One region of the Halomonas sp. GFAJ-1 genome, then DNA from elsewhere that is predicted to be linked to it. Evidence: predicted binding sites of a transcription regulator. Region 1 holds the regulator's gene; each other region holds the start of a gene.
What was found. The regulator PhoB, encoded in region 1, activates phosphate uptake and scavenging genes when phosphate is short. The targets are predictions, from matches to a motif close to TGTCATANNNNTGTCANA.

Region 1 (9,913 bases):
GGCATCTTGGTCGCGAAAACGTAGCTCAAGATCAAGGTCAACGGGCAAGCCTTTGCCGGTGGTTACCCCTTGGGGCGTCATCCGGTAGTAGCGGGCAATGCTTAAGTCTTCGGTGGCAATCCCCCAGTCCAGTCCGCGCATGCGTTCTAGCTGCTCTTTAAAGCGCGGCTTGCGGCGTAGGGCACGCTTGAGCATAAAACTCAGCAGCCACAGCGTAAGCGTTAGCTTCATTAGGAAACGGCGTCCTTGAGCGCTTTGCCTGGCTTAAAGGCAACGTTTTTGCTGGCGGGAATTTGTAACGGGGCGCCAGTTTGCGGATTCTTGCCGGTACGTGCGGCACGTTCGCGAACGGTAAAAGTACCAAAACCAATCAGGGCGACGTCTTCGCCCTTGGCGACGCTGTTCGTGATCTCATCCAGGATGACGTTGAGGACTTGGCCCGCTTTGTCTTTGGAAAGGTCGGCACCTTCAGCAATAGCAGCGGCGAGTTCAGGTTTGCGCATAGAGGAAACTCCCTTGTAACAGAATCAAGCGTACGCTTGTGATGTGTAAGAAACAGTGTTGTTTAAGCATTACCCGGCTGGTCCAGCTTCTTAGACTAGTCGTGAATGCGGCGAAAATCAGCCTAGCAGCGCAGGGGCTGCTCTGGAAAGCTCCACTTTCCTTCTCACGCAGCCGCCTGTCAACGCAAAACCAATCAAACGACCGTCTTTATCTTCTGCCAACGCTGCCATTTCTCCCCCTTCTCCTTCAATTCGCCACTTTTCGGGCGTGGTTAACGGCGGGTAGGCCACCACGGGGAGTAGCGTTGTTTTTACGATGACCGGCCATGCGCCAAAGGCGACGCGAGTGGGCGTGCCGCTTAGGGTAGCCGCCAATGCTTTAATGCTGGCCTGAAGCGGCTGTACGTACATGGCGTTAACACCTTCAACACAGGCCACGTCGCCTAAGGCGTAAATGTTAGGCTCAGACGTGCGCAAGTAGCGGTCCACTTGTATACCGCTAGAGGCCACCGCGAGCCCAGAGGCGTTTGCTAGCGCGGTGCGTGGGGTAAGTCCCGTGGCCATTAACACCTTATCGGCTTGAAACGACTCGCCGTTATCAAGCTGGATGTCTATAGCGTGGTCATTAACGGCGTCGGTTATTGCCGTAATGGCGTGGCCCAGGTGGAGTGTTATGCCCGCCTCTTCAAAGGCTGTGGCTAGCGCGCGGCCTAGCGGTTCGGGCAGTAGGCGCGCTAGCGGCGTGTTTTCGGGGGCCAATAGGCTGACGTGGTGGCCGCCAGCAATCAGGTCGTTAGCAAACTCGCAGCCCACCAGCCCGGCACCAATCACCGCGACCCGCGTGGGGCCTTGTGTTAGTGCGGTATGAAAACGGCGGTAATCATCTAAGTCGTTCACGTTGAAGCAGCGGCTGCTAAGGCGCTCGGGCACGCTGAAGGGCGCGCGTGGGGCCGCGCCCGTCGCTAAAACTAAGTCGTCATAGTAAAACTCTCGGGCGTCACTCAACCGCACCTTTTGGTTATCCACATCCAGTTGGACAACCTGGGTGTGGGTAACTAGCGTTGCGTTAAGCTCTTCTGCTACGTCGGCTGCGCTGCGCTGGGCCAGCTTTTCGGGGCCAATGCGTTTGGCAAAGCCGGTGGAAAGCAGCGGTTTACTGTATTCGTCGCCGCTGTCAGCACTCAACAGAGCGATGGTACGGGTATCGCCTTGGCGGCGCAGGGCGCGGGCAAGCCCAATACCTGCCATGCCGGTGCCAATAATCACCAGCGCTGCGTGGGGGGCGTCGGCGCGTTGTTCAATCGGTGGGGGCATGCAGTCACCAAAAGTCGGTGGAACAAAAGCCTGTCAGAGCACCATGTTACACTACCGCTCACTTTTTTGACTGCCTTGGAGAACCCGGTGACGGCCCCAATTTTCCGGCAAGCCCAGCCTTTTATGCATTGGCTACCCGTTAATGCGCTGCGCCCTGCGATGAGCGCACCCTGGCGGCAATGGGTGGCTTCTACCGATTCGTTAACGGCGCGGCTAACCGCGGCGGCAGCCGATAAACCGTTTCGGGTGCGCTTATTACGCCAGACAATTGGCTTGCCTCAGCGGGATGAGGCGCTGGCCTTGGGTATTGAGCCGCGCCGCTATGCGTGGCTGCGGGAAGTAGCGCTCTGTGTGGACGATACGCCTTGGGTGGTGGCCCGCTCGGTAGCGCCGCTGACCCAGCTGCAGGGGAAAGGGTTAGAGGGGCTCGGCGAACGCTCTTTGGGCAGCTGGCTGTTTCGCCAGCCTGATTTAGTGCGTGGCCCCCTTTACGCCACCAAGCATTGGCCCTGTTTTGCCCACCGGCTTTGCGCGCCAAATGTGGCTGGCGTATGGGGGCGGCGCTCAGTTTTTCAGCACAGCGGGCTTTCGCTGCTGGTTCAAGAGTACTTTTTATCCACCATGGCGGATGATCTTGGCCTGCCTTCGCGCTAGGCTAACACTGCATCTTTATTCGTGAGGTAAGCATGGATCGTTCTCTGTTGCGGCCAACGGGGTGGGCTCGGGTGGCGGATTTTTTACAACTGATGCGCCTGGATAGGCCCATTGGTACCTGGCTTTTGATGTGGCCAACCCTGTGGGCGCTGTGGATTGCGGCAGAGGGAGTACCTGGGCGAAATGTATTGCTGATCTTTATTGCCGGTGTTTATGTAATGCGCGCGGCGGGCTGTGTGGTAAACGATTATGCGGACCGCCACTTTGATGGCCATGTGAAACGCACCAAGCATCGGCCGCTCGCCACCGGGCGTATCAGCGAAACCGAAGCGCAGCTGCTGTTTGTTGGGCTAGTGGCGATTGCGTTTATTCTGGTGCTGCTTACTAACTGGTTTACGGTTTTGCTCTCTATTGGGGGCTTGGTACTGGCGTTTATTTACCCCTTTATGAAGCGCTACACCCACTTTCCCCAAGTGGTACTAGGAGCGGCTTTCTCTTGGGCGATACCGATGGCGTTTGGTGCCGTGCTGGGGAGCGTGCCCCTTGAAGCATGGCTGCTGTTTTTCGCCAACGTATTGTGGACCGTGGCCTACGATACCCAGTACGCCATGGTTGATCGCGACGATGACTTAAAAATCGGTATTAAATCAACGGCGGTGCTGTTCGGAGATGCTGATCGATTAATCATTGGCCTGCTACAGCTTGCTACGCTGGCGCTATTAACCTGGGTAGGGCTACGAGTAGCGTTAGGCGGTTTTTTCTGGCTAGGGCTAATAGCGATGGCAGCGACGTTTGTCCATCAGCAGCGGTTGATAGCGCACCGTGAGCGTGATGGCTGCTTCCGGGCGTTTTTGAATAATTACTGGTCGGGCCTGCTTATTTTTGCCGGTATTGCTCTGAGCTGGTGGCCAATCACTGGCTAAATACGCTGAGTGTCATAAAATTGTCACTAAGCCATGGTGTTATCGTCACAGATATTTCATTGAACTGTTTTTCTATGAGCTAGTTTCATTGCACACCGTGAGGCCCAGGAATGACCGCCAAGACCGTTTTGATTGTCGATGATGAGGCGCCGATTCGCGAAATGATCGCAGTGGCGCTGGAAATGGCTGACTATCACGTGCTTGAAGCGGATAACGCCCAAGATGCTCATGCGATGGTTGTCGACCATCAGCCTGATTTGCTGCTACTGGATTGGATGATGCCCGGCACCAGCGGTATTGAGCTTGCAAGGCGCCTAAAACGCGAAGAGTCTACAGCTGAAATACCCATTATTATGCTTACTGCTAAGGGCGAAGAGGATAATAAGATTCAAGGTCTTGAAGCGGGTGCCGACGATTACATCACTAAGCCATTTTCGCCCCGTGAGCTGGTCGCGCGCTTGAAAGCCGTGCTAAGGCGTACCACCCCCCGGGGTGTGGAAGACCCCATTGAGATTAATGGCCTAATGCTCGACCCGGTAAGCCATCGGGTAAGCGCCCATGGTGAACCGCTGGAAATGGGTCCCACAGAGTACCGCCTGCTGCAGTTTTTTATGACCCACCAAGAGCGCGCCTATACCCGCAGCCAACTGCTTGATCAAGTATGGGGGGGCAACGTCTACGTTGAAGAGCGCACTGTTGATGTACATATTCGCCGCTTACGTAAAGCGCTAGGTGAAGCCCACCAAAACCTTATCCAAACGGTACGAGGCACGGGATACCGCTTCTCCGCTCGGGTGTAAATGGTGCGTCTCTGGAGTCGTGAGCTGTGGCGAATTGCTTGGCTGGCTACCTTAGGGGTCTTGCTGGGCTGGGCGCTAAGCGCGCCTGGGTTAGGGTTGGCCGCAGGGCTTGCGGTGTGCCTGTTTTACCATTTGCGCCAACTGCTGGCGCTTTTTCAATGGCTAACGCTGCATCCCCAGGATGAACCGCCTTCGGCGCGGGGCATGTGGGGCGAGCTATTTGATCGGCTCTACCGTTACCAAAAGAGCCAGCGCATTACCCAAACCCGCTTACGGGCTACCCTCGGGCGTATTCAAGAGTCATCGGAAGCCATGCGCGACAGCGTCGTCATGTTAGACCGCCATGGTGACCTTGAGTGGTGGAACAGTGCCGCCACTGAGATGCTGGGCCTACAAACCGCCCATGACCGCGGGCAGCATATTACGAATCTGCTGCGTGACCCGCGTTTCATCAGCTACTTCAATGCCAACGAGTATAGCGAACCGTTAACGCTAACCTCGCCAATTGATGAACGCCAAATTCTGCAGTATCAGATTACCCTCTATGGAGACGATGAGCGTCTCGTCATGGCGCGGGATATTACCCGGCTGCATCGTCTTGAGCAGATGCGGCGTGACTTTGTCGCGAATGTTTCCCATGAGCTGCGCACACCGCTAACGGTGCTTTCCGGCTATTTGGAGACCTACAGCGACTTAAGCGACCAGCTGCCGCCACGCTTAGGCCGGGGAATTGGTCAGATGGAGGAACAAACCAAGCGCATGCAGAGCTTGGTGAATGACCTGCTACTGCTTTCTCGGTTGGAAATTGACCAAGGTGGAAAAGACCACCAACCACTGGTCGTTGGGCCGTTACTTGAGAGCATTCGCCAGGATGCCTTGGCGCTCTCCGGCCAGCAGAAAGGCGATCAAGTGCCGAGTAGCCAGCTGCATAGCATCCACGTAAGTGTTGAGAGCGAGGCCCAGCTAGTGGGCAGCGAGCAGGAAATCCGCAGCGCTATTTCTAATCTTGCCTTTAACGCGGTGCGCTACACCCCTGCAGGCAGCCAAATAACCCTGCGTTGGGTCACCCTGGAGAACGGTAGCGCTTACATCTCGGTGGAGGATAACGGCGAGGGGATCGATCCGGTGCATATCCCCCGGCTGACTGAACGCTTCTACCGAGTTGATAAAGGACGCAGCACCGCCACTGGGGGCACAGGCCTGGGATTAGCCATTGTTAAGCATGTATTGCTGCGCCACGATGCTCAGCTACAGATAGTCTCCCGTCCTGGCGAAGGCGCGCAGTTTCGCTGCGTATTTCCTGCCACACGGGCCTTGGTGGCTAATACCGCCTTTTAAAAAACCACGCTGCGTTTTCAAACCCTGCATTCAACCACTGAATTCAACGGCGGTGCTGGTCAAACAATTCCTGTTACAAAGAAGCACGCGTTCCCTAAAAAAGACAACGCTTGTACAAGTGTGCCAGATTGTCTGTTAAGGATGGTCAAACGCTGCGCATGTGTCATTTTTAGCCACTTTTGCAGCTTTGACAGCGCTTTTAGAGTGGCTATAAATAATCGAATAATGTCTATAAGCCCCTGTATTTAATTTGTTTTATATTATTTTTTGGCAAGATGGCACAAGCAGTGCAACTACCTAGTTAAGGAAGATCACCGCTGGAACTGGTAAGCCTCAATGGCACTCTTCCTTAAAAATTAGCGGTATCACAGCGATCGAGGAGACGGAACATGATGTCCAAGGAACTACTCAAGAAAGCTGGCATTTTAGGTGTAAGTTTTGGCTTGATGGCTAGCCCATTAGCATTTGCTGACACCACGGACCATTCATCAATTGATCAAAACCAGGATATAACGGCTGATGAAGAGCCGAGGGATAGCCACTCGCAAAATGCAAATCCTGGTGACTATGACAGTGAAGATTTAACTACCGATCACGGTACGCAAGGCCCAGACGTGGTTGACGATCCCGAGTCAACTAACATGAACGGTGACGATGAAGAATATACGCCTGACGACGTTGTTGAAGAAAATAGTGCATCGTAATTAGTATTTTTTATCGGTAACATTAGTTTACAAAGCTGAAAATAACTCTTACGCTTAGGAGTGAGCACATAAGGGGCAAGGATGTCCCATAGCAAGGATGCTCACCGATTCAAGGAGTGAATCAAGCGACGAACAACACGTTAGTCAGGGTTAATTCCAAGGTTGGAGTCCCGCAAAAGGATAGGAAGCTAACGTTAGGTATCGCCCATATTAAGAGTTATCAAGACCCCGCCCTGGCGGGGTCTCGTTTTTTGTAGACGGTCGAAAAGTGTGTTCATTCCACACGTTCATTCCGCGGTGACCACACCACGGTAGTGGTGATCCCACATCAAAACGGCGCCTGCCACCGCACCAGGAATTAAGAATAAATTTGCCAGCGGAATCCAGGTAACCACGGTCACCAGCCCGCCGTAAGTTAGGCTTTGCCACCAGCGCCGTGAAAGTCGTTGGCGCATATCCCGAAACGTTATTTTATTGTTATCCATTGGGTAGTCTAAGTAGGTGATGGCCATTATCCAGGCAGAAAACAGTGCCCACAAAATAGGCGCCAGCAGGTTAAGCCCTGGAATCCAGCTAAACACCAACAGTGCTGCCGCGCGGGGCAGGATGTAGCCTAATTTCACCAGCTCACGCCCCACTGCATCAATCGCCGTTTTCGCCAGACCGCGGTCGTCTAACGGTTCGCGGCCAGTGGCTTGACGCTCTACTTTGGCGGCTAAAAAGCCGTAGAAAGGCGCGGCGATCAGGTGGGTGACTAACGTAAAGGTGAAAAACACGGCCAGTAGTAGGCTGACGAAAAAAAGAGGCCAAATTAACCAGGATAGCCACTCAAGCCAACTCGGCACCATTGCCATCGCGCTGTCTAGCCAGCCAGAAAAGCGGTTAACCACCAAGCGGAGCATGCTGGCATAAACCACAAGGTTTACCAGCAAGGGAAGGAAGACATAGCGCCGCAGGCCTTTCGATACACCAGCCGAGTGCCTCGGCTTAGCGCGGTAAATGCATTCAATGTGCGAACTCCTTATCAATACGCCCAGGCAGCGCATCTGGGCGTATTGCAGGAGGTATTACAGGATAGGTCAAGACTTTTTAAGCACGTCCTGATCTAAGCTGTCGAGGTCGGTATGGCGAATATCCAGTCCCTTTACGAGATAAACCACATATTCCGCGAGGTTGTTGGCGTGGTCGCCTACGCGTTCCAGGGCGCGCAGTACCCACATAATGCTGAGTACCGAGCTGATAGAGCGAGAGTCTTCCATCATAAAGGTCATCAGCGAGCGCATGGCGCTGCCATACTCGTCATCCACGAGCTCGTCTTCACGCACGACCTGCATGGCAAGTTCCGTATCAAAGCGGGCAAACGCGGTTAACGCATCGCGCAGCATTTTACGGACGTGTTCGCTGATATGGCGTACTTCTACCAAGCCACGAACACTGCCGTTGTTTTCACTTAATAGCATCGCGTTACGGGCAATCTTGCTGGCCTCATCGCCGATACGCTCAAGGTCTGAGGTGGCGCGAATAACCGCCAGCACTAAGCGCAAGTCAGAAGCTGCGGGCTGTCGGCGCGCTAGAACACGCGTGCACTCGTCATCTATTTGTAGCTGCAGATCGTTTACTTGGCGGTCGTTATCGCGCACTTTTTCGGCGAGGTGGCTGTCGCCTTCAAGCAGTGCGAATACGGCGTCTTGCACCTGCTTTTCCACTAGGCCACCCATGGCCATTAGGTGGGTTTTTAGCTCCTCTAGCTCTTGATTAAACTGGCGAGAGATATGCTGGCTGTGGGTATCGCTGGTAATGTCCATTGCGCACTCCTGACGGGTCGTCTCTGGGGCCTAGGTCATGCGGCCGGTGATGTAGTTTTCAGTGCGTTGTAAACGCGGGTTGGTGAACACTTGGTCGGTTAAGCCGAATTCAACCAGCTCGCCGTGCTGCATAAACGCCGTGTAGTCAGAAACCCGGGCGGCCTGCTGCATATTGTGGGTCAGCACCAAGGTAAGCTGCGATTTAAGGTTGCGAATCAGCTCTTCCACCTTGAGTGTTGAGATGGGATCCAGTGCCGAAGCGGGCTCATCTAACAGTAAAACGTCGGGTTGGACGGCCAGCGTGCGGGCAATGACTAAACGCTGCTGTTGCCCACCGGAGAGCTGCCATGCTGAACGGTGCAACTGGTCTTTAACCTCCTCCCATAGCGCGGCAGACGTTAGCGCCCACTCAATAATGTCGTCTCGCTTACGCTTGGGTAATCGGCGCTGCAAGCGCAGCCCAAAAGCGACGTTTTCATAAATTGACATCGGAAATGGGTTCGGGGTTTGAAACACCATACCCACGCGGCGCCTCAGCTCGGTGACGTTCGTTTGGGGGGCGTGAATATCCTGCCCTTCAAGCGCTATGTGTCCACTGTGGGAAACTGATTCGTTGAGGTCATGTAACCGATTAATCGCCCTAAGCAGCGTGGATTTACCGCAGCCAGAGGGGCCGATAAAAGCGGTAACCCGATGGCGAGGCACGTCGAGCGTCAACTGCCGCAAGGCAGGTTTCCCCGCATAGGCGAGGTTAAACTGATTGATGCTTAGGCAGCACTGCCCGGGAGCAAAGGTGGTCACCGGAGCCTGTGATGCTTGGCCTGACGCTTGGCTTGGTGTTAAGGGCGCTAGCATTCGTTTCCTCGTTGACGCCTTAGATAATGACGCAGAAATATGGCAGTTAGGTTAAGCACCAGCACAATCAGCACTAATAGTAACGCCGTGGCGTAAACCAGCGGGATGGCGGCCTGAACATCCTCCCCATGAAACGCCGTATCAAATAAATGATAGCCAAGGTGCATAAACTTGCGCTCAAGGTGCAAATAAGGGAAATCACCATCCAGCGGCATTTGCGGCGCTAGTTTTGCAACGCCCACCAGCATTAAAGGTGCCACCTCGCCAGCGGCCCGGGCGATGGCTAATATCACTCCGGTGAGCATCGCAGGGGTAGCCATAGGCAGCACCACCCGGGTTAACATTTCTAGGCGTGTGGCCCCTAGCGCTACCGCCCCTTCGCGCTGGGCGTCGGGTATTCGCGCTAAGCCCTCTTCGGTTGCCACAATCACCACCGGCAGGGTTAGTAGTGCAAGGGTCAGCGAGGCCCATAAAAGCCCGCCGGTGCCGAAGGTGGGCGAGGGCAGTTCATCGCTAAAGAACCAATTATCGATAGAGCCGCCAATGCCGTAGACGAACACTCCCAGGCCGAACACGCCGTAAACAATCGATGGCACGCCTGCTAAGTTGCGCACGCCAATGCGTACTAAATGGGTGAGCCGATTTTGATGAGCGATTTCATTGAGATAAATCGCCGCCAGTACGCCAAACGGGGTCACGATCACCGACATTAAAATAACCATCAGTACGGTGCCAAAAATAGCCGGCCACACGCCGCCGCCGGTATTGGCTGCCCGTGGCCCTTCGCTCAGAAAGCGCCAAACGTTTTGCCCCCAGGCTGTGGCTTTCTGCCACCAGGACATGGCATTGGGGGCCTGAAAATGGCGGATACTGGAGAGCGACTGGCGTAGCGCTTGGCCATCGGCGGTCAGCAACAGTAGCTCACTGCTAGCCCGCTGGCTGGCTGGCAGCGCTAGGGAAGTCGTCATGTACTCCCAGGCAGCTTGTCCGGTTAAGCGCTGGCCATCGCTTTCCACT
Region 2 (9,913 bases), on a different contig from region 1:
GCTTGGTGATGGTCTGTGAGATGAATATCTCAAAGACCGGCGCCATTAGCCGCTACTCCTTCTATGAAGCGGTCATGAAGTCACATGCTCGCCTTACTTATAACAAGGTGGCGGCCATACTTGATAATGAGAGCGAAGAGGGTGAGGCGCTGCGCAATCAGCACCAGGATCTGGTGAAGCCGCTGCAAAATCTGCACGAGCTTTATCATTTGCTGCGTGAGGCTCGGGAAGAGCGCGGGGCGCTTGATTTTGATACCACCGAAACGGCAATTATCTTTAACGATGAGCGCAAGATTGAAAAAATTGTGCCTCGCACCCGCAACAATGCTCATAAGATCATCGAAGAGTGCATGCTTGCCGCAAACGTCGCTACGGCACGCTTCTTAGATAAGCACGACTTGCCGGCGCTTTACCGCATCCACGAGCGCCCAACCCCAGAGCGACTTGATAAGCTGCGCCTTTTCTTAAGCGAACTAGGGCTTTCGGTGGGTGGTGGTGATATGCCTACTCCGCAGGACTATCAGGCGCTGCGCGAAGTGATTATTGATCGCCCAGACGCTGACATCATCCAAACGGTGATGCTGCGCTCGATGAATCAGGCAGTCTATTCGCCCCAGAATGAAGGCCACTTCGGTTTGGCGTATCAGGCGTATGCGCATTTTACCTCGCCAATTCGTCGCTATCCTGACCTGCTGGTGCACCGGGCTATACGCTCGGTTATTCGCGGGCCGCGCCAGACTAACACCGTGGTGCGTGTCGAAGGCGCGCCCGTCGAGCCGCCGAGCAAGTGGTGTCCTTACACCTTTGAGCAAATGCTTGAGCTGGGTGAACACTGCTCAATGACCGAGCGGCGTGCTGATGAGGCAACCCGCGACGTTGAAAGCTGGCTTAAGTGTGAGTTTATGTCAGATAAGCTGGGTGAAACCTTTGACGGCACCATTGCCTCGGTGACTCAGTTTGGCTTGTTTGTGCGCCTTGATGCGTTCTATGTGGAAGGTTTAGTGCACGTTACTTCGCTGCCCTCTGACTACTACCACTATGAGGCAGAAAAACATCGGCTCAAGGGCGAGCGCACAGGCACTACCTATCGACTGGGCGACGGCCTAACGGTGCAGGTAGCGCGGGTCGATATGGATGACCGCAAGATTGATTTTGGCTTGGCCGATGAGAAGCCGCGCCCGCGTCGTCAGCCGCGCAAACGTCGTGGTGGAGAGAGTGGTGGAAAGAGTGGTGGAAAAGACGGGGGCGCTGAAAAATCTGCGGCTCCATCAGATAAACAGCCAACGCGCCGGGGGCCGCGTCGTACGCGTAACGGCTCGCGTAAACCTGCGCCGAATAAGGAGTGAGCATGAAGTCGGCGTCATCTCGGCGCAGCTCGCGTCCGGTTGTCCGTACCCCTGATGGGTTAGATCACGTGTACGGCGTTCACGCACTTGAAAGCCTGTTAGAGCGAGGCGAAACGCCCCGTGAATTATGGGTTCAGCAAGGTGCAGGCACTCGCCTAAAAGAAGTGGTTGCCAATGCGCAGGCGCGGGGTGCACGTATTAAAGAGCAGCCTCGGGAGCTGTTAGATCAGCTCACCCAAGGTGCGGCTCATCAGGGCGTTGTGGCATTTTGCCCGCCGCTGGTGCCCGAGGGAGAAGAATCGCTTTGGCTAAAACTGCGTGCTTGGCAGGCGCCGACACCTCCGCTGCTGTTGGTGCTAGACGGGGTTACCGACGTGCATAATTTTGGCGCCTGCTTGCGGAGTGCCGATGCTGCGGGTGCCCATGGTGTCATTGTCGCTAAGGATAAAGCAGCGCCCCTGAATGCCACTGTGCGCAAAGTAGCCTGTGGAGCCGCCGAAGTGGTGCCCGTTTACCAAGTGACCAACCTTTCACGCACCTTAGCCAAGCTAAAAGACGCCGGCGTTTGGATTACCGGGACGGCTGGGGAGGCTGAGGCTAGTGTGTTTGAGATTGATATGACCGGGCCAACAGCGCTTGTTATGGGTGCCGAAGGGAAGGGGATGCGCCGCCTGACGCGGGAGGCTTGCGACAATTTAGCCAAGCTGCCTATGGCAGGGCAGGTCTCTAGTCTGAACGTTTCAGTCGCCACGGGTATTTGTTTGTTTGAAGCTGTTCGTCAACGACAGCTTGCAAGTTAACTACCTGCCCACTAAAATACTTGCGCCCGTTTATCTATAAGCGGGCGCACGTTATTGGCTGATAGCCAGTACAAAACACAGTTCTGCTTGATGTCTTGGCTCCCATTGCTGTTTGCGGTAAGCCCGGGCATTTCAGTTAACTCCTTGCTTCCCTGTCGTCTAGCGTTTTTGCGCAAACACACCGGAAGCTGTCAAACCGCAAGGAGATTCCATGCGTCATTACGAAATCGTGTTTATGGTCCACCCGGATCAGAGCGAGCAAGTGCCGGCTATGGTCGAGCGCTACACCAGCATTGTTACCGAGAATGCGGGTACTGTGCATCGCTTAGAAGATTGGGGTCGCCGTCACTTGGCTTACCCGATCAACAAGATCCACAAAGCCCACTACGTGCTGATGAACGTTGAATGTACCGGCGAGACACTCGACGAGATCGAGAACATCTTCCGTTTCAACGATGCCATCATCCGCAGCCTAGTAGTTCGCTGCAAAGAAGCGATCACTGAAGCTTCTCCGATGATGAAACCGGCAGAAGAAAAGCGTCCGCGTCGCGAAGAAAAGCCGCGCGAAGAAGCTGAAGAAACTGCCTGATTCTATCCACTGCACGTTTTAAGGAGCTAGTCCATGGCACGTTTTTTCCGTCGCCGTAAGTTTTGCCGCTTCACCGCTGAAGGCGTCAAGCAGATCGATTACAAAGATCTCGACACGCTGAAGGCTTACATCACCGAAACCGGTAAGATCGTTCCGAGCCGTATCACCGGTACCAAAGCACGCTATCAGCGTCAGCTTGCGACTGCTATCAAGCGTTCGCGTTATCTGGCACTGCTGCCCTACTCCGATAGCCACCAGTAAGCGTTTAACGTGATGCTGGCACTAGCACGATGGCTGATGCGGGGCACGCCCTATGCCGCAGGCGGGGCAGCGCTAGCAACGCTAGTGCCTTGGCTGTTTTGGTTAGGAGCAGCCATTGCAGCGTTAATGACCTTGCGCAAAGGCTTTGCCCCTGCGCTACCGGTCATTATCTCAGCCGCGCTGCCGGCAGGTTTTTGGTGGGCACAGGGTGACGTGATTCCGCTTGCCAGCGTATTGCTGGTAACGCTAATGGCCGTCATCTTGAGAGAAAGGATGCGTTGGAGCGAAGCCTTAATCGTAGGGGCAATAGCCGCTGCGGTAATGGTTCAGCTTGGCATCTTTAGCCCACCAGGTGGAACCCAGCTAATGCTGGAGCAGTTGCGAGAGGGTTCCGACGAAGTCGATCGTATGCTCACAGAGTTTGCTAACCAGGGGTATGACACCCAGACACTTGCCGCGATAGTGGTGGGAGGTGTGACGGGCTTGGTTGTACTTTTAGCAGGCATTGCGTGTTTAGCTTTAGCACGAAGTTGGCAGGCTGGGCTTTATAACCCAGGCGGCTTTCGTGAAGAGTTTCACTCGCTACGTCTAGCCCCCAAAGAGCTGGCTATTCTAGTAGTGCTCGGGGCGGCTGGGATGATGCTAGGGGCGCATGCTTTGGCAATGTTGGGCTGGATTCCGCTATTGGTTGCTGGCGTTGCGTTAGTGCACGGGTTTATTGGATTAAAGGGGATGAACGGGCTGTGGCTGGTAGCATTTTATGTGCTACTGATCACGACCTGGCCCACGATTCTCATTGTGCTGCTGTTGGGGCTGATTGACACATTCGCGAACGTTCGCGCACGCCTTGCCCGCAGCAATTGACAAGAGGTTTACGAGATGGAAGTCATTCTGCTCGATAATATTGGTAAGTTGGGCGGCCTGGGTGACAAGGTCACTGTGAAGCCTGGTTATGGTCGTAACTACTTGGTACCTTACGGCTTAGCCGTACCGGCCACCAAAGAGAACGTAGAGGCGTTTAAAGCGCAGCGTGCTGAGCTTGAAGCCCAAGCCGCTGAGCGTAAAGCAGAAGCCGAAGCCCGTGCAGAGCAACTTAACGACATCGAACTGTCGTTGGTTTCTAAAGCCGGTGATGAAGGCAAACTGTTCGGCTCTATTGGTCCTCGCGATCTGGCTGACGCTATTTCCTCCGCTGGCATCGACGTTGCCAAGAGCGAAGTGCGTATGCCGCAAGGCCCGATTCGTCAAACTGGCGAATATGACATCGCTCTTCACCTGCATGTAGATGTTGACGCTGTTGTACGCGTGGTCGTTGTCGCAGAGTAAACGCTCTCGCCAACGCTGACGCCTCAAAGGGCGCGGGGATTCCCGCGCCCTTTGTTATTTGTAGACGCCCGATTGTAATCGGCATTGTTTTGGCTATATGAAATGCCAGCCAAGTGTCGTTCAAAACCCTCGGCTGTATAGGTAGGCCGTTGTTTTTAGAACGCCATTGGATCTGCTAACTTCCGTGGTTGGGGCAGTGGTTTCTCATTAAGATAAGTATCGTTGTTGGCTACGTATTACTGTCAAGGAGCTCGCTATGCAGGACAAGCCTTCTGCTGATCAGGAAACGGCAGCGCTGAAGTTGCCGCCGCATTCGCTAGAGGCGGAGCAGTCGGTGTTAGGCGGGCTAATGTTGGATAATCAAGCCTGGGATAACGTTTCAGAGCGCTTGGTAACCGACGACTTTTATCGCTACGAACATCGCCTCGTCTTCAACGTGATGATTCATTTAGCGGAGTCTGGGCAGCCGCTGGACGTGATAACGCTCTCTGAAGCGCTTGAAGCCAGAGATCAGCTCGATACGGTGGGTGGGCTGGCATTTCTAGCCGAGCTTGCCCGTAATACCCCCTCAGCTAGTAATATCCGCGCCTATGCGGATATTGTGCGTGAACGTGCGACGCTACGTAAGCTTATCCGGGCGGCAAATCAAATAGCCGACGGAGCTTTCTCCCCACAAGGGCGGCCAGCTGACGAACTGCTCAATGAGGCCGAACGGCTGGTATTTCAGATCGCTGAAGAGCGTCCGAAAACCGGTGGCCCGATCGGCATGAGTGAGCTACTCACCAAAGCAGTTGACCGCATTGATGAGCTGTTCAATCTCAAAGGTGAAATGACCGGGCTTTCCAGCGGGTTCCGCGATTTGGATGAGATGACATCTGGGCTGCAGCCCTCTGATTTGGTAATTATCGCCGGGCGCCCCTCCATGGGTAAAACCACTTTCGCTATGAATTTGGTAGAGCACGCGGTTATTGCCAGCGATAAACCGGTCATGGTGTTCTCTATGGAGATGCCTGCCGAATCGCTAATGCTACGTATGCTTTCATCCCTTGGCCGGATTGACCAAACTCGGGTGCGTTCAGGCCAGTTAGAAGACGAAGACTGGCCGCGCCTTACCTCAGCGGTCAACCTGCTGAAAGACAAGCAACTGTTTATTGACGATACGGCAGCACTCTCACCTAACGAGATGCGCTCGCGGCTGCGTCGGGTCGTGCGTGAGCACGGCAATATGGCGTTAGTTATGATCGACTACCTGCAGCTTATGCAGATCCCTGGCTTTTCCGAAAACCGTACGGGCGAAATTTCTGAGATTTCTCGCTCTTTAAAAGGGTTGGCAAAAGAGTTTCAGTGCCCCGTGGTGGCGCTTTCGCAGCTTAACCGCTCGCTGGAGCAGCGTCCCAACAAACGTCCAGTGATGTCGGATCTAAGGGAGTGTGTCACGGGAGACACATTAGTTATGCTGGCAAGCGGAGAACGATTGCCGATTCGTGAGCTGGTGGAGCAAACGCCTAATGTTGTCTCGTTAGGGGAAAACGGAAGACTCCATCGCTCCGCTACGGATTTAGTGTGGTCAGTGGGCACCAAGCCTGTGTTTGAAGTTTCCCTCGCCAGTGGTCGGCGTATTCGCGCCACTGCCAAGCATCGCTTAAAAGCACTGTGGGATTGGAAAACCGTAGCCGATCTAGCGGTGGGTGACCGTGTTGCAGTCGCCAGGCAATTGCCCGAGCCTGAGAGTCCGGTGGAGTGGGATGAGCATGCGCTTATTCTATTAGCCCATTTGCTGGGTGACGGCAGCTATGTCAAAGGACAGCCGCTGCGTTACACCACCGCCAGTGAAGCGAATAGCGAGGTCGTTAAGTGCTCTGCTGAGCAGTTTGGTTCAACCGTTACCCGCCATGCTGGGCGTGGTAACTGGCATCAGCTAGTCATTGCCGGTAATGGCAACCGTTGGCATGCAAAAGGGGTAGGGCGTTGGTTGAAGATGCTGGGCATTTTTGGGCAGCGTTCAGCCGAAAAATATATTCCTAGCGATATTTTTAAGCTTTCCAATCAGCAGCTTGCTTTATTTGTGCGCCACCTTTGGGCGACCGACGGTAGCATTACGTCGGATAAAAATGGCCGTACTCGGTTATATTTCTCTACGGTTAGTCGCCGCTTAATTGATGATGTTAGCGCACTGCTGCTGCGCTTCGGCATTGTAGCCAGAATTCGTCACGTGGTATCTGGGAAAGGTGATGGCTGGTATACCGCCGATGTGTCTGGGGGAGAGCAGCAAAAGCGCTTTGCTAAGTACATTGGCGCGTTTGGCCACCAGAAAGCGGCATTAGAGTCGCTTAAATCTGGGGCTGCCAATCTAAACACCAATATCGATACCCTGCCACAAGAAGTATTTGATTACGTTAAGCAGGCTATGGTGGAGAAGGGGATCAGCCAGCGTCAAATGGCATCGATGCGGGGTACTGCTTACGGAGGCTCTTCGCACTTTAGTTTTTCACCTTCTAGGGCGACGTTAAGCAGCTATGCTGACTTGCTCGGTGATGATGCTTTATCGCAGGTTGCTTCCAGTGACCTCTTTTGGGATCAAATTGTCGAGATACGTCCCTGCGGAGAGGAGGAGGTCTTTGATTTGACGGTGCCGGGTGATGCTTGTTGGCTAGCCGACGGTATCGTTAGCCATAACTCGGGCGCGATTGAACAGGATGCGGACGTTATCGCCTTTGTTTATCGTGATGAAGTCTATAATCCGGACAACCCTGACAACCAAGGGATTGCGGAACTGATTATTGGCAAGCAGCGTAACGGGCCTATCGGCACGGTGCACATGGCGTTTATAGGTAAATACACCCGGTTTGAAGATCTAGCGCCCGATCGCTATGGCGAAGCGTTTGGCGATTAACGTATGCGCAGGCGGTTAACGCAGATGCGGGTAATTAACTTGTGTGGAACAGGGCAGGTCGTATAATGCTCGCCCCTCTTTCGAAGCAGATAGACAGGAGTAGAAAATGGCAGGTGGTTTTAGACGTGGTAACCGAAAGCGTCTTCCTAAGCTGGAGGGCCGCGGGGAGTTGCAGTCGCTAGAGCGCGAAGGGCCATTTAAAGAGTGGTTGGGAATGCCTGACCTTTACCGCTACTTCCTGGTGGTGGAAGGGGAGAAGTACAGTTACCAAACCGAAGATGGTGAGTTGCCTGTGGCGGTTGGTGACAAGGTTGTCTTTCGTTATAAGGAAACCAAAGGCGGAAACTGGATTGATCGCAATTCACTAGGCAAGGCTATCGACCCGTCTGAATATCAATAATTGAACGCATAAGTTGACGTTTTGGTCAGGAACTCTTTTGTTAAGTTGCCGTCTCATGAAGTTAGTGCCAAGGTAACATTATTGTCATGGGTTTACGGGATGCTTTGCCCATGACAATGTCTAATAACAGGAGGGAACCATGGAGCTAAAAGAGCTTAAACAGTTTGTCGCAAACCACGACAACTTCGAAATTCGCGTTATTACCCACTCAGGCAGCCGCTTCTATCAGGTTGAGCTTGAAGATGTTGAAGGTGAGCGACATATGCTGACGCAACGTCATAAACCGATGCTGTTTCGCTCGCTAGATGACGTCTATCTGGAACTTAAGCGAGCAGGCATTCATCGCGCGTATCTAGTTCAGCATGTGCCGCAAGATGAAGTGATCGGACGCGATGCCCACTATAGCGAGCCGTTAACATCTCGCATGCCGCTCGTGTTTTAAGCAGTGGGTTTGGCGAGTTTGGTCAAAAAAACGCCTGCATATGTGTAATCGGTTCATTATTTAGCTTGTCGTTTTTCCCACCACTGCCCTAGCCAGATTCTGCGGCGGGCAAAAAATCGGTAGCCTGCATCCATTGCGCTGCGCAGGCCCGGTAAGCAAGATAGCCTTACTAGCCGCCGGTAACCCAGTACTGCATAAAGGGCCCGGCTGGCATCCATGCCTACATACCATATCCCTTTATTATCAAGTAAGTGAAGCTGCCCCATCATGTCATCAAACGAACGCCCAAGTTTAGCGGCGTTGAAGTCGTTGCTTTGAATATCTATCAGTTTGACCCGCTCTTGATGTCGGTGCTTCGAAAGCCATTCAACTTCGACCCGACAAAAAGGGCAGTGACCATCGTGAAAAAGTGTGACGGGCGCAGCTGCTTGAAGCGTAGAAAAACGGCTCATTGATACGACTCCTTTTGATAACCTTGAGTGTGGCTAGGTAGCCCATAACCTGGGCGCGTTTCTAATGTTGAGAGAAACTGCTCTGCCTGTTGACGGATAGCCTCGCGCTTCTCTTCCTTCATGCGGGAAAGGGAGCCGTAAATCAGCTTCATCCTGGGGTTGCGATTTAGTTGCTCGGCGTTAGTTTCTAAAAAATGCCAATAAAGACTGTTAAGGGGGCAGGCGTTAGGCCCTGTTACTTGTTTAGGGGTGTAGCGACAGTGTTGGCAGTGGTCAGACATTTTGTCGATATACTTACCCGATGCACAGTAAGGCTTGGAGCCCATCAAGCCATCGTCGGCATGGAGAACCATACCCAGCGTATTGGGTAGCTCCACCCACTCGCAGGCATCGGCATACACGGCTAAGTACCAGTCGCAAAGCGCTTCAGGCTTTACACCACATAGCAGGGCAAAGTTACCCGTCACCATTAATCGCTGGATATGGTGGGCATAGCTATTGTCGATGGTCATTTGTATGGCGCGCTGTAGGCAGCGCATGTCGGTGTTTCCGTCCCAATAAAAATTTGGTAGATCGCGCTTGGCGCTGAGTCCGTTTTTTTGCTTATAGCTGGGCATTTGCGTCCAATAAAGCCCGCGTACATACTCCCGCCAGCCGAGTATTTGGCGGATAAAACCCTCTACGGCATTAATGGGGGCCTTGCCTATGTGATACTGTTGTTCCGCCGCTTCGCACACTTCATGGGGGGTTAGCAGGCCAATATTGAGGGCCGCAGATAGTCGAGAATGATATAAAAACGGCTCGGTATCACTAATGGCATCCTGATAGCGGCCAAAGTCCGCTAGCCCATGGTCAATAAAGTGTTTTAAATCTACCAGCGCTTGGCGGCGTGTCACGGGCAAGTTGAAGTTATCCAGTGACCCCATATGCTCGCTAAAATGGTGCTGCGCATCTCTGAGCGCTTCCCGGGTTAACTCATCTTGGCTGTGCTGGGGCAGCGCTGGAAAGCTAAGCGCTGCACTAATAGGTTCACGGTTATCGTGATCAAAATTCCACTTACCACCGGCTGGTGCATCGCCTTCCATCAACAGCCCCGTGCGCTTACGCTGTTCGCGATAGAAGTATTCTAGGCGCAGCTGTTTACGCCCTCTGGCCCAACTAGCGAAGTCGTCTGGGGTGGTGAAAAAACGCTCATCTTCTAATAATGTCCATGGCAAGGCGGCGTCTTTGCGCGCCGTTATATCGTTCCACAGTCGCCACTCTCCAGGGCGGGTAACACGTATCTGATCGCAGCCGTACTGTTTGGCAATCCGTTCGGCTTCATTAAGAAGTGACTGAGTGTTGTCTGCATCGTCAATTCGGCTGTAGTGAACCTGGAAGCCTTTATCTCTCAGGGTTTGGGCA
Region 3 (9,913 bases), on a different contig from region 1:
ATTCCTCGTCGCGATTTGCCGGCTTAATACCGGTTAGCACAGCAAAGGAGGTTTCCCGGGCGGTGCGTAAAAAGTCCTGCATCCATGGCGTGTCTAGGTTGTCTTTACGAATCGCGGCGTATAGCGTGCTCCAAATACCGTTTTCACCTAATTTAACGGCGCACACGTAATCGCGCTCTAAATACTCGGTGAGCGCCCAGTTCGGCAGCGCGCAGACGCCGCGCCCACTGGCCACTAGCTGCATCATCATGATGGTTAGCTCGGCGGTGCGAATCTCTTTCGGCCGTACATTGGCGGGGGATAAGAACTGGCTAAAGACATCCAGCCTGGCGTGTTCTACCGGATAGGTGATCAGCGTCTCTTCGGCAAGCGCTTGGGGTTCGATAAACGCCTGTCCCGCAAAATCATGCTGTCGTGCAACGGCCAGCAGCCCCTCGTAACGAAAGAGTGGCGCATAGTGAATGCCCTCTAGCGGCTGGGGGTCAGCGGTAATCACCAAGTCCAACTGCTCGCGGGCAAGTGCGGGCAACGGGTCGAAGTGGTGGCCGCTGGGAATATCAATCTCCACTTCTGGCCAGTGATCGCGAAAATAATCCACCGTAGGCATCAGCCACTGAAAACAGCTATGGCACTCAATGGCCATATGCAGCCGCCCCTGTTCCGTGCCTGCTAAGCGGGCTAGGTCCCGCTCAGCTTTACGCACCGCAGGCAGAATCTCATCAGCCAACGCCAGAAGACGCAGCCCTGCCCGGGTAAATTCAACGGGGCGGGTTTTACGCGCGAATAGAGGGCTGTCTACTCGGCTTTCCAAGTCTTTAAGTTGGTGCGATAAGGCCGACTGGGTGAGGTGTACGCGCTCAGCAGCCTCTACCAGGGAGCCGGTTTCTCGCAGAGCAAGCAGCGTTCGCAGATGGCGTAATTCAATCATTGTGATTTTATTTCATTTTGGGTATTAAAAACTTTAGTTTGATTCACCTTTTGTAGGTGGTCAGACTGTGAGAAGTCATTCACGTTGGAAGGATTCATCATGACAGTTTCTCATATTCTCGGCTATCCCCGCATTGGCGCTCAGCGCGAACTCAAGAAAGTAACCGAAGCCTACTGGAGAGGTGAGGTAACCCGTGAAGAGTTAGAGGCAACAGGACAGGCGCTGCGTCTGCACCATTGGCAAACGCAGCAAAACGCTGGCTTGGATTTTGTTAGCGTTGGCGATTTTGCATTCTATGATCAGGTGCTTAATGTTTCAGTGATGCTGGGCGCCGTGCCAGGGCGCTTTGGCGCTCAAAAAGAGGTCTCTGCGGGAGACGTAACGCTAGACACGGCCTTTCGCATGGCGCGTGGCCGTGCGCCTAGCGGCAAACCTGCGGCCGCCTGCGAAATGACCAAATATTTCGATACCAATTACCACTACCTGGTGCCGGAACTGCATGAAAGACAGACGTTTACGCTGGCTTCTCAGCGCTTGTTTGACGAAGTGGAGGAAGCCCTGCAGGCAGGCTTTACGCCCAAAGTAACCCTGACCGGCCCGCTGACCTGGCTGTGGTTGGGCAAAACCAAGGGCAGCGACTTCGACCGCTTAACGCTGTTGGATAGCGTGCTGGAGGTGTATAGCGATATTTTGTCTCGCCTGGCGACCCAGGGCATTGAGTGGGTGCAGTTGGATGAGCCTGCGCTGGTGCAGGATTTGCCCCAAGCGTGGCAACAGGCGTTTGAGCGCGCTTATCATCGCTTGCAGTCGGCACCGGTTAAGGTACTGGTCGCCACGTATTTTGGCGCGCTGGGCGACAACCTCTCATTAACTACCCGCTTACCCGTGGCAGGACTGCATATTGATGCGGTTCGTGCGCCCCAGCAGATTGACAACGTGATTGATCGGTTAAACCCGCACCAAGTGCTTTCTATTGGCTTCGTGGATGGGCGCAACATTTGGCGCGCGGATTTAGCTGCACTGCGTGAACGCTTACTGCCCCTAAAAGTACGCCTTGGACAACGGTTATGGTTAGCGCCAAGCTGCTCACTGCTACACGTACCGGTAGACCTGACTCAGGAAGCTGAGCTAGATAGCGATTTAGTGAGCTGGCTGGCCTTCGCGCGCCAAAAGATTGATGAAGTCGTTACGTTGGCACGTCTCGTCGATAATTGTGCCACTGCCTTAGACGAGCAGCGGGTGAGCGAAGCAACACGGGCCTTAGATACTCGCCGAGAGTCCGCGCGCATTCACCAGCCGTCGGTAAGCCAGCGTCTAGCGGCGATTACCAAGCAGGATAGTCAGCGTTGTTCTCCGTACGCGCAGCGCGCTGTGGCTCAGCGGCGGTCGCTGGCACTGCCGCTGTTTCCCACCACCACGATAGGCTCTTTTCCACAAACGAATGATATTCGCGCGGCACGACGGGCATTTAAAGCAGGTGAACTTAGTCAAGCTGACTACGAAGCGCGTATGCGTAAAGAGATCGCCTACGCCGTTGAGCGACAGGAAGCGTTAGGGCTAGATGTGCCGGTGCACGGCGAAGCCGAGCGTAACGACATGGTGGAGTACTTCGGCGAGCAGCTAGAGGGCTTTGCCTTTACCCGCCTTGGTTGGGTGCAAAGTTACGGTACCCGCTGTGTTAAGCCGCCGATTATTTTTGGTGACGTCACGCGTCCGACGCCGATGACCGTCCGCTGGAGCGAGTTCGCCCAAACTCTGACCCAAAAACCGATGAAAGGGATGCTTACCGGGCCGGTCACCATCTTACAGTGGTCGTTTGTTCGCGATGACCAGCCCCGGGCCACTACCTGTCGACAGATCGCCTTGGCGCTGCGCGATGAGGTGGTGGACCTGGAAAAAGCCGGTATTCAGGTGATCCAGATTGACGAGCCAGCGCTACGCGAAGGGCTGCCGCTGCGTCAGCAAGAGTGGCAAGGCTACCTGGATTGGGCCGTGGAAAGTTTTCAGCTAAGCGCTGCAGGCGTGGCTGATAGCACACAGATTCATACCCACATGTGCTATTCGGAGTTTAACGACATTATCGGCGCCATTGCGGCACTCGACGCCGATGTGATCACCATCGAAACCTCCCGCTCAGATATGCAGCTACTGGATGCGTTTCAGGACTTCGCCTACCCGAATGAAATTGGGCCAGGAGTGTATGACATTCATACTCCGAATATCCCCGAAGTGAGCTGGATGGTTGATTTGATGGAGAAAGCCTTGGAAAAGATCCCCGCCGAACGGCTGTGGGTGAATCCCGACTGCGGTTTGAAAACCCGTGGGTGGGCAGAAGTAGAGTCGGCTTTGGCTAACATGGTGGAGGCCGCCAAGATATTAAGACAGCGCTACGCTTAAAGAGCGAGCATTGGTGAAGAGTGAGTATTGATGCATTACCCCGCTGCACTAGGCAGCGGGTTTTTTTGATGGGGTTTGTAGATATACAGCTAGCTTTTTGACGCGTAGGCGTAGAGCAACGTTTCTTGAGCGCTAATGGCATCGCTGCTACCAGGATCCTGTAGCTGATAGCTGCCGTCGCTCTGCAGTAGCCAGCTTTGGCAGTTATCGACCAGGTAGGTTTCTAAGTCTTTACGAACCCGGTTGGCGAGCTTCTTATCCAGCAGCGGGAAGCAGGTTTCAACTCGGTGGAACATATTGCGCGACATAAAATCAGCGCTTGAGCACCAGATTTCCGATTTGCCGTCGTTGTGGAAGTGAAACACCCGGGTATGCTCCAAAAAACGACCAATTATAGAACGCACGCGAATATTCTCCGAGACGCCTTCAATGCCTGGTTTAAGGCAGCACATTCCACGGATAATCAGGTCGCACTCCACCCCTGCCTGGGATGCACGGTACAGCGCTTTAATCAGCTTGGGTTCTGTCAGTGAATTGCATTTGATAATGATATGACCACGCTTGCCCTTGCGGGCTAACTGGGCCTCACGGTCGATCATCTCTACCAAACGCTCGTGCAGGGTAAAGGGTGCATGGAGCAGGGTATCGATTTTTCGTGCACGGCCCATACCGGAAAGCTGCTGAAAGACTTTGTGCACGTCGGCACACAGTGCTGTGTTCGAAGTTAGCAGGCTGTAGTCGGTATACAGTTTGGCGGTTTTAGCGTGGTAGTTACCGGTTCCCAAGTGGGCATAGTAGCGTAGCTCGTTTTTTTCTCGGCGTACGATATGCAGCATTTTAGCGTGAGTTTTATAGGCCATAATGCCGTAAATCACAATGGCTCCAGCTTCTTGTAGCCTTGCAGCTAGCTGTAGATTGTCCGCCTCGTCAAAGCGCGCCCGTAGCTCTATCACCACAGTGACTTCCTTGCCGTGGCTAGCGGCTTCCACCAGGGCACTCACAATAGAAGAGTCGGCGCCGGTTCGGTAAAGCGTCTGCTTAATGGCCAGCACGTCCGGGTCGCGGGCAGCCTCGCGAAGGAGGTCCTCAATTGGCGAAAAGGCTTGAAATGGGTGATGCAGCAATATGTCGCTTTTAGCGATAGCGCTAAACAGGCTGCCGCCCTTGAGCACTTTGGGCACGCTGGGTGTGAAAGGCCGATACAGCAGTTCTGGGCGGTCAACATCGCCGAGTACTGCCATCATGCGGGTTAAGTTAACGGGCCCTTGTACCCGGTATAGGTCATTGGTTTCCAACTCAAATTGGCGCAGTAGAAAGTCGGCAAGATCATCGGGGCAGTTGTCGGCTACCTCCAAGCGTACGCCACTGCCATAGCGGCGGGCCAGCAGTTCGCCGCGTAGTGCCGAGGCAAGGTCGGAGACCTCTTCCGGGTCAACGGTCATATCTGCATTCCGCGTAAGCCGGAACTGGTAGCAACCGCGTACACGCATGCCAGGGAACAGCTCCTCGGCATGAGCGTGAATCATGGAGGATAAAAACACATACTCCGAAAAGCCCTCAGCGCAAAGTTCTTTGGGCAGGGCCATTAAGCGAGGCAGCGAGCGAGGTGCGGGAAGTATCGCCATTCCCCCCGCACGGCCAAAGGCGTCTTTACCCTCTAGCTCAACAATAAAATTAAGGCTTTTATTCACCAAGCGGGGAAAAGGGTGGGAGGGGTCCAGGCCGATAGGGCTAATCACCGGCATGATTTCGCGCTCAAAAAACGCCTGTACCCAGGCTTTTAGGGCATCATCCCACTGATCTCGGCGGCGAAAGCGTAGCCCCTGCGCCTCCAGGGCAGGCAGCAGCACCTCATTTAAAATTTGATATTGGCGCGCAATCTGCTGGTGGGCAATCTCGGAGACTTCTACCAGTAGCGCTTTAGGCAAGCGGCCGTCGGCGGCGGTGGTATCATCGCCCAGTGCTAGCTGATGCTTTAGGCCCGCAACGCGAATTTCAAAAAACTCATCCATGTTGGATGAAAAAATCAGCAGAAACATTAGTCGGTTAAGAAGCGGGTGCGCGTCATCCAGCGCTTGTTCCAACACGCGAATATTAAACTGCAAATGTGAAAGTTCGCGGTTGAAATAGAGCTGCGGGTCGTCCAAGTCGGCTTCCGAGTGGGACTCCCGTGCCTGCACACCGGTGGGCGTTCGATTGATGCGCAGTGGCAAGCTTTCCCCTTCGCCACTGTATGGCTCAGTAGGCGTTAATGGCATTGAATCTGATAGTTGGTTGTCCATAGCTGCCCCGCGTAAATGACCTATCTCAAGCATAGCGTGTTAACGCTTATTTACGGCAGTATGAAGGGGGTAGATGACAAACAGGTGTCACCTGTTTGTCATCTTAGCAGCGTAACTAGGGAAGTGAGAGGTTAGCGCTGTAGCAGGCGAGCGGCCTCAAGGGCAAAGTACGTTAATATTCCGTCGGCGCCGGCGCGCTTAAAGCACATCAGCGACTCAAGTATCACGGGTTCAGCCTCTAGCCAGCCGTTATCGAAGGCGGCGCGATGCATGGCGTACTCACCGCTTACTTGGTAGGCAAACGTAGGCACTTGCAGCTCGCTTTTGACACGGCGTACTACATCTAGGTAAGGCATGCCGGGTTTGACCATCACCATATCGGCGCCTTCAGCGATATCCATGGCAACCTCATGAAGTGCTTCATCGCTGTTGGCAGGATCCATCTGGTAAGTACGCTTATCCGCTTTGCCCAGGTTGGCAGCGGAGCCGACAGCATCGCGAAAGGGGCCGTAATAGTGAGAGGCATATTTGGCGCTGTAGGCCATAATGCGCACGTTGTGCAGGTGCTCCTGCTCCAGAACCTGACGGATGCCGCCAATGCGACCATCCATCATGTCGGAGGGGGCCACAACGTCGGCACCCGCTTCAGCGTGGGAGAGCGCCTGCTTGAGTAAGGTGTCTACGGTGCGGTCATTCAGCACATAGCCCTGCTCATCAATGATGCCGTCCTGACCATGAATGGTATAAGGGTCGAGGGCAACGTCGGTAATAATACCAAGCTCTGGTAGCGCCTCTTTTAGGGCACGTACGCAGCGCTGCACCAAACCGTTCGCGTTATAAGCTTCTTCCGCCAGTTCGCTCTTCTGCTCCTTGCCCACTACGGGGAAGAGTGCCAGCGCCGGAATGCCGAGGGCATGAGCTTCGCGGGCCTGTTCAATGAGCAGGTCGATGGATAAGCGCTCAACGCCTGGCATTGAAGCGACGGCTTCACGCTTGTTTTCACCCTCTAGCACAAACACCGGGAAAATAAGATCTGCCGGCGTTAACGTTGTCTCCTGCATCAGGCGACGTGAGAAGTCGTCACGGCGCATGCGGCGCATACGAGTGGCGGGGAAGTGACGGGTGCTTGGTATACTCAAAGGAGTTCTCCGCAAAACGCTAACATAAGGGTGCCCGTAGGCTTACAGTGAGTATATCAGCCATAACCTGCGGCGAAAGCCGCCTTGTGGCGGTTAGGCAGACTGACTAGAGTGAAACGTTTGCCAAGTCGCTAGGCAAGTGGTGAAAATAACGGCGACCATAAGGAGATAGGCATGACCAAACAGGTAGCAATCGTATTAGCAGGCTGCGGCGTTTTTGATGGTTCAGAAATTTACGAAACCACACTAACCCTGCTGCGCCTGGATCAGTTGGGCATTGGTTACCGCTGTTTTGCGCCGGATGTGGAGCAGCACCATGTGATTAATCATGTAACCCAGTCACCTGTTGAGAGGGAGGCGCGCAACGTACTGCAAGAGTCGGCCCGGCTGGCCCGAGGCGAGATCAGCCCTATCACCGAGCTAAATGCCGATGAATTTGACGCGGTGATTGTGCCCGGTGGGTTTGGTGCCGCTAAGAACTTGTCTGACTTTGCTACGCAAGGCGACAGCATGCAGGTGCTGGAGAGCCTAAAAGATGCGCTAGCGGGCTTTAAACAAGACGCTAAGCCCATTGGCCTAATGTGCATTGCACCGGTGATGGTGCCCCGTCTGCTGGGTGAAGGCATCGCAGTGACTATCGGCCATGACCCCGCCGTGTCAGGTGCCATCAGTGCTATGGGTGGGCTACACCGCAGCTGTAGCGTCGAGGATATTGTCGTGGACTTAGAGCATCGCGTCGTCACAACACCTGCCTATATGCTCGCCACGCGGATTAGCGAAGCCGCCACGGGTATCTTTAAATTGGTTGATCGTATTGATGAAATGATGGAGTGAACGAACGCTCGCCGCGGTTGAGTAAATAGAGCAAAAAACCCCTGCCATCTAAGATGGCAGGGGTTTTTTAGTGAGCGCTTATGGGTAGTTAGCCGCTATTCGTTCTCTTCATCGGCAGCTTCGGTCTTGCGCTTGCGCACTAGGCGGCCAAACAGCAGCCCCACTTCATAGAGCAGGTACATGGGGATTGCGAGAAGGCTCTGGGAAATAATATCGGGGGGCGTTAATAGCATCCCCACGACAAAGCAGCCCAACACAATATAGGGCCGTTTTTTGGAGAGACTTTCAACAGTGGTAGCGCCTGAAAGAATCAGCAAAAAGGTGGCAATGGGGATTTCAAAAGCGACACCAAACGCAAAAAATAGCTTCAGCACAAAGTTAAGGTACTGATTAATGTCGGTCATTACCGCGACATTTTCTGGACCTGTTTGGGTGAAGAACTCAAACAGCAGCGGAAACACCACGTAATAAGCAAATGCCGCGCCAGCGTAAAACAGCGCAACGCTAGACACCAAAATAGGAATCGCCAGCGCTTTTTCATTATCGTATAGCCCCGGCGCCACAAACGCCCACGCCTGGTGGAGCACAAAGGGGATAGCGATAAACACAGCGACCACTAAGGTCAGCTTAAAGGGGGCAAGGAAAGGAGAGGCTACCTCGGTAGCAATCATCTGTGACCCTTCAGGTAGCAGGGCCATTAATGGATCGGCAACAAAGGTATAAATATCATTAGCAAAGGCATAAAGACCGAGGAAGATCACCAGAATGACGACCACGGATTTTATGAGGCGCGTTCGCAGCTCTATTAGGTGCTCAATAAGCGGGGCTTGGCTTTGCTCGTTACGCGGCTCCTGTGAATCGCCAGACATGCTCATTGGTGATTGCTATCCTTTTTAACATCGGCCTTTTTAAGATCAGCCTTTTCAAGGTCGGCGGTGTGAAGATCCGTGCTATTAGCATCCTCGCGTACCGTTTGTAGGGCGTCGTCTAACCGGGCGCTGGCGCTGGCGACTCGCTGTTCAGTTTCATGCTGCGCGGCGGGCGTTGAGGTGTTGGCCGGGGATGAGTCGGCAATGCTCTCAACGTCCTGCTTCACTTTCGTTAAGCTGTCATCGAGCCTTTTTTGCTGCTCGTTAAGCTTTTGGCGCAGCTCTTCTGCTTCCAGCTGGGCGCTAATTTCACGCTGCATACCGGATACCGTTCGCTTGATCTTGCCAATCCACATACCCGCAGTACGCGCCGCTTTTGGCAAGCGCTCAGGACCGAGAACCAGCAGCGAGACGATGCCAATAAGCATGAGTTCAAGGAAGCCGATATCCAGCATGGGTTATTTGCGCTCTTGGTTGCTGTCTACAGGGCGGCTCTCTTCCGCTTGTGCCGCACGCTTCTCTTCGGCCTGCACATCGTAAGTGTTGCCAGCCTCTTCATGGCTTACCTTTGCCTGGGGCTGATCAGCGTCTTTTTTCTCGCCGTCTTTCTCTTCTTCGTGCATCGCTTTTTTGAAGCCTTTGACTGCACCACCTAGGTCGGTGCCCACATTACGCAGCTTTTTAGTGCCGAAAATCAGGATAATAATGCCCAGAACAATCAGCAGCTGCCAAATACTGATACCACCTAACATATGCATTTCCTCATCGGTGCAGGTTAACGTTGTGTGCGAGACGCTTTTTCGTCGTGACCAGAAATACCCAACCGCTTTGCTAGCTCATCGAGTACGCACTGGTGATCCAGGTCTAAGTGCGACAGCATCACCAGGCTATGAAACCACAGGTCGGCGGTTTCAGCGATCAACGCTTTACGTGCTTGCTCGCCACCGTGTTCGGCATCTTTTGCTGCGAGCAGCGTTTCAGTCGCTTCTTCGCCAACTTTTTCGAGTATCTTGTTCAAACCCTTATGATGCAAGGAGGCAACATAAGAATCTTCTGCTGACGCATGGCGGCGCTGCTTCAATACCTCGGCTAAAGCGTCCAATACGGGCGTTTGGTTAGCGGTTGTGCTCATGGTGTTCCTTGTTGAATCGGCAGGGCATTTTAGTCTCGCTGGCCGGCGGGTTTTACTGCCACAACAGCAGCAGTAGCCCTAGGCCAGCTGCGGCTAATACGGGCCACTCTTGGGTGGCAGCCCAGCTGCTAAGCGGTTGCCACGCTAAGGCAATTGCCACCAGAATCAAACCCACCCGTAGCCGGTACTGGCGTTTACCTTGGCGTGTTAACTGGCTGTGCATGTTACTCAGAGTGCTGACCTGTTGATGACGCTGGCGGTGCTCATGCTCCATACGGCTTAGCGCTTGGTGGGCTAATACCGGTAGCTCCGGCAGTTGGTGGGAAAGCTCT

Region 2: the regulator PhoB is predicted to act here: its motif matches at 7,687-7,704, upstream of MOY_RS04875 (DUF6482 family protein).
Region 3: the regulator PhoB is predicted to act here: its motif matches at 5,693-5,710, upstream of ppk1 (polyphosphate kinase 1).

The regions. Positions count from the first base shown of each region.
Region 1 is NZ_AHBC01000027.1:63,380-73,292, forward strand. Features, by position in the region: gene MOY_RS07290 (hypothetical protein) at 1-231, opposite strand, end outside; gene MOY_RS07295 (HU family DNA-binding protein) at 231-503, opposite strand; gene MOY_RS07300 (NAD(P)/FAD-dependent oxidoreductase) at 621-1,817, opposite strand; gene MOY_RS07305 (chorismate--pyruvate lyase family protein) at 1,905-2,471, shown strand; gene ubiA (4-hydroxybenzoate octaprenyltransferase) at 2,504-3,394, shown strand; gene phoB (phosphate regulon transcriptional regulator PhoB) at 3,505-4,194, shown strand; gene phoR (phosphate regulon sensor histidine kinase PhoR) at 4,198-5,532, shown strand; gene MOY_RS07325 (hypothetical protein) at 5,922-6,236, shown strand; partial or broken gene cysZ (sulfate transporter CysZ) at 6,524-7,245, opposite strand; gene phoU (phosphate signaling complex protein PhoU) at 7,316-8,041, opposite strand; gene pstB (phosphate ABC transporter ATP-binding protein PstB) at 8,072-8,896, opposite strand; gene pstA (phosphate ABC transporter permease PstA) at 8,890-9,913, opposite strand, start outside.
Region 2 is NZ_AHBC01000019.1:36,571-46,483, reverse strand. Features, by position in the region: gene rnr (ribonuclease R) at 1-1,346, shown strand, start outside; gene rlmB (23S rRNA (guanosine(2251)-2'-O)-methyltransferase RlmB) at 1,349-2,146, shown strand; gene rpsF (30S ribosomal protein S6) at 2,358-2,735, shown strand; gene rpsR (30S ribosomal protein S18) at 2,769-2,996, shown strand; gene MOY_RS04895 (hypothetical protein) at 3,009-3,860, shown strand; gene rplI (50S ribosomal protein L9) at 3,876-4,322, shown strand; gene MOY_RS04885 (replicative DNA helicase) at 4,558-7,215, shown strand; gene MOY_RS04880 (hypothetical protein) at 7,322-7,615, shown strand; gene MOY_RS04875 (DUF6482 family protein) at 7,755-8,057, shown strand; gene MOY_RS04870 (thiol-disulfide oxidoreductase DCC family protein) at 8,114-8,509, opposite strand; gene MOY_RS04865 (cryptochrome/photolyase family protein) at 8,506-9,913, opposite strand, start outside.
Region 3 is NZ_AHBC01000035.1:19,399-29,311, reverse strand. Features, by position in the region: gene MOY_RS09620 (LysR family transcriptional regulator) at 1-928, opposite strand, end outside; gene MOY_RS09625 (ATP-binding protein) at 1-27, shown strand, start outside; gene metE (5-methyltetrahydropteroyltriglutamate--homocysteine S-methyltransferase) at 1,028-3,325, shown strand; gene ppk1 (polyphosphate kinase 1) at 3,415-5,607, opposite strand; gene hemB (porphobilinogen synthase) at 5,739-6,746, opposite strand; gene elbB (isoprenoid biosynthesis glyoxalase ElbB) at 6,921-7,580, shown strand; gene tatC (twin-arginine translocase subunit TatC) at 7,676-8,455, opposite strand; gene tatB (Sec-independent protein translocase protein TatB) at 8,452-8,904, opposite strand; gene tatA (Sec-independent protein translocase subunit TatA) at 8,908-9,201, opposite strand; gene MOY_RS09580 (phosphoribosyl-ATP diphosphatase) at 9,225-9,581, opposite strand; gene ubiB (ubiquinone biosynthesis regulatory protein kinase UbiB) at 9,634-9,913, opposite strand, start outside.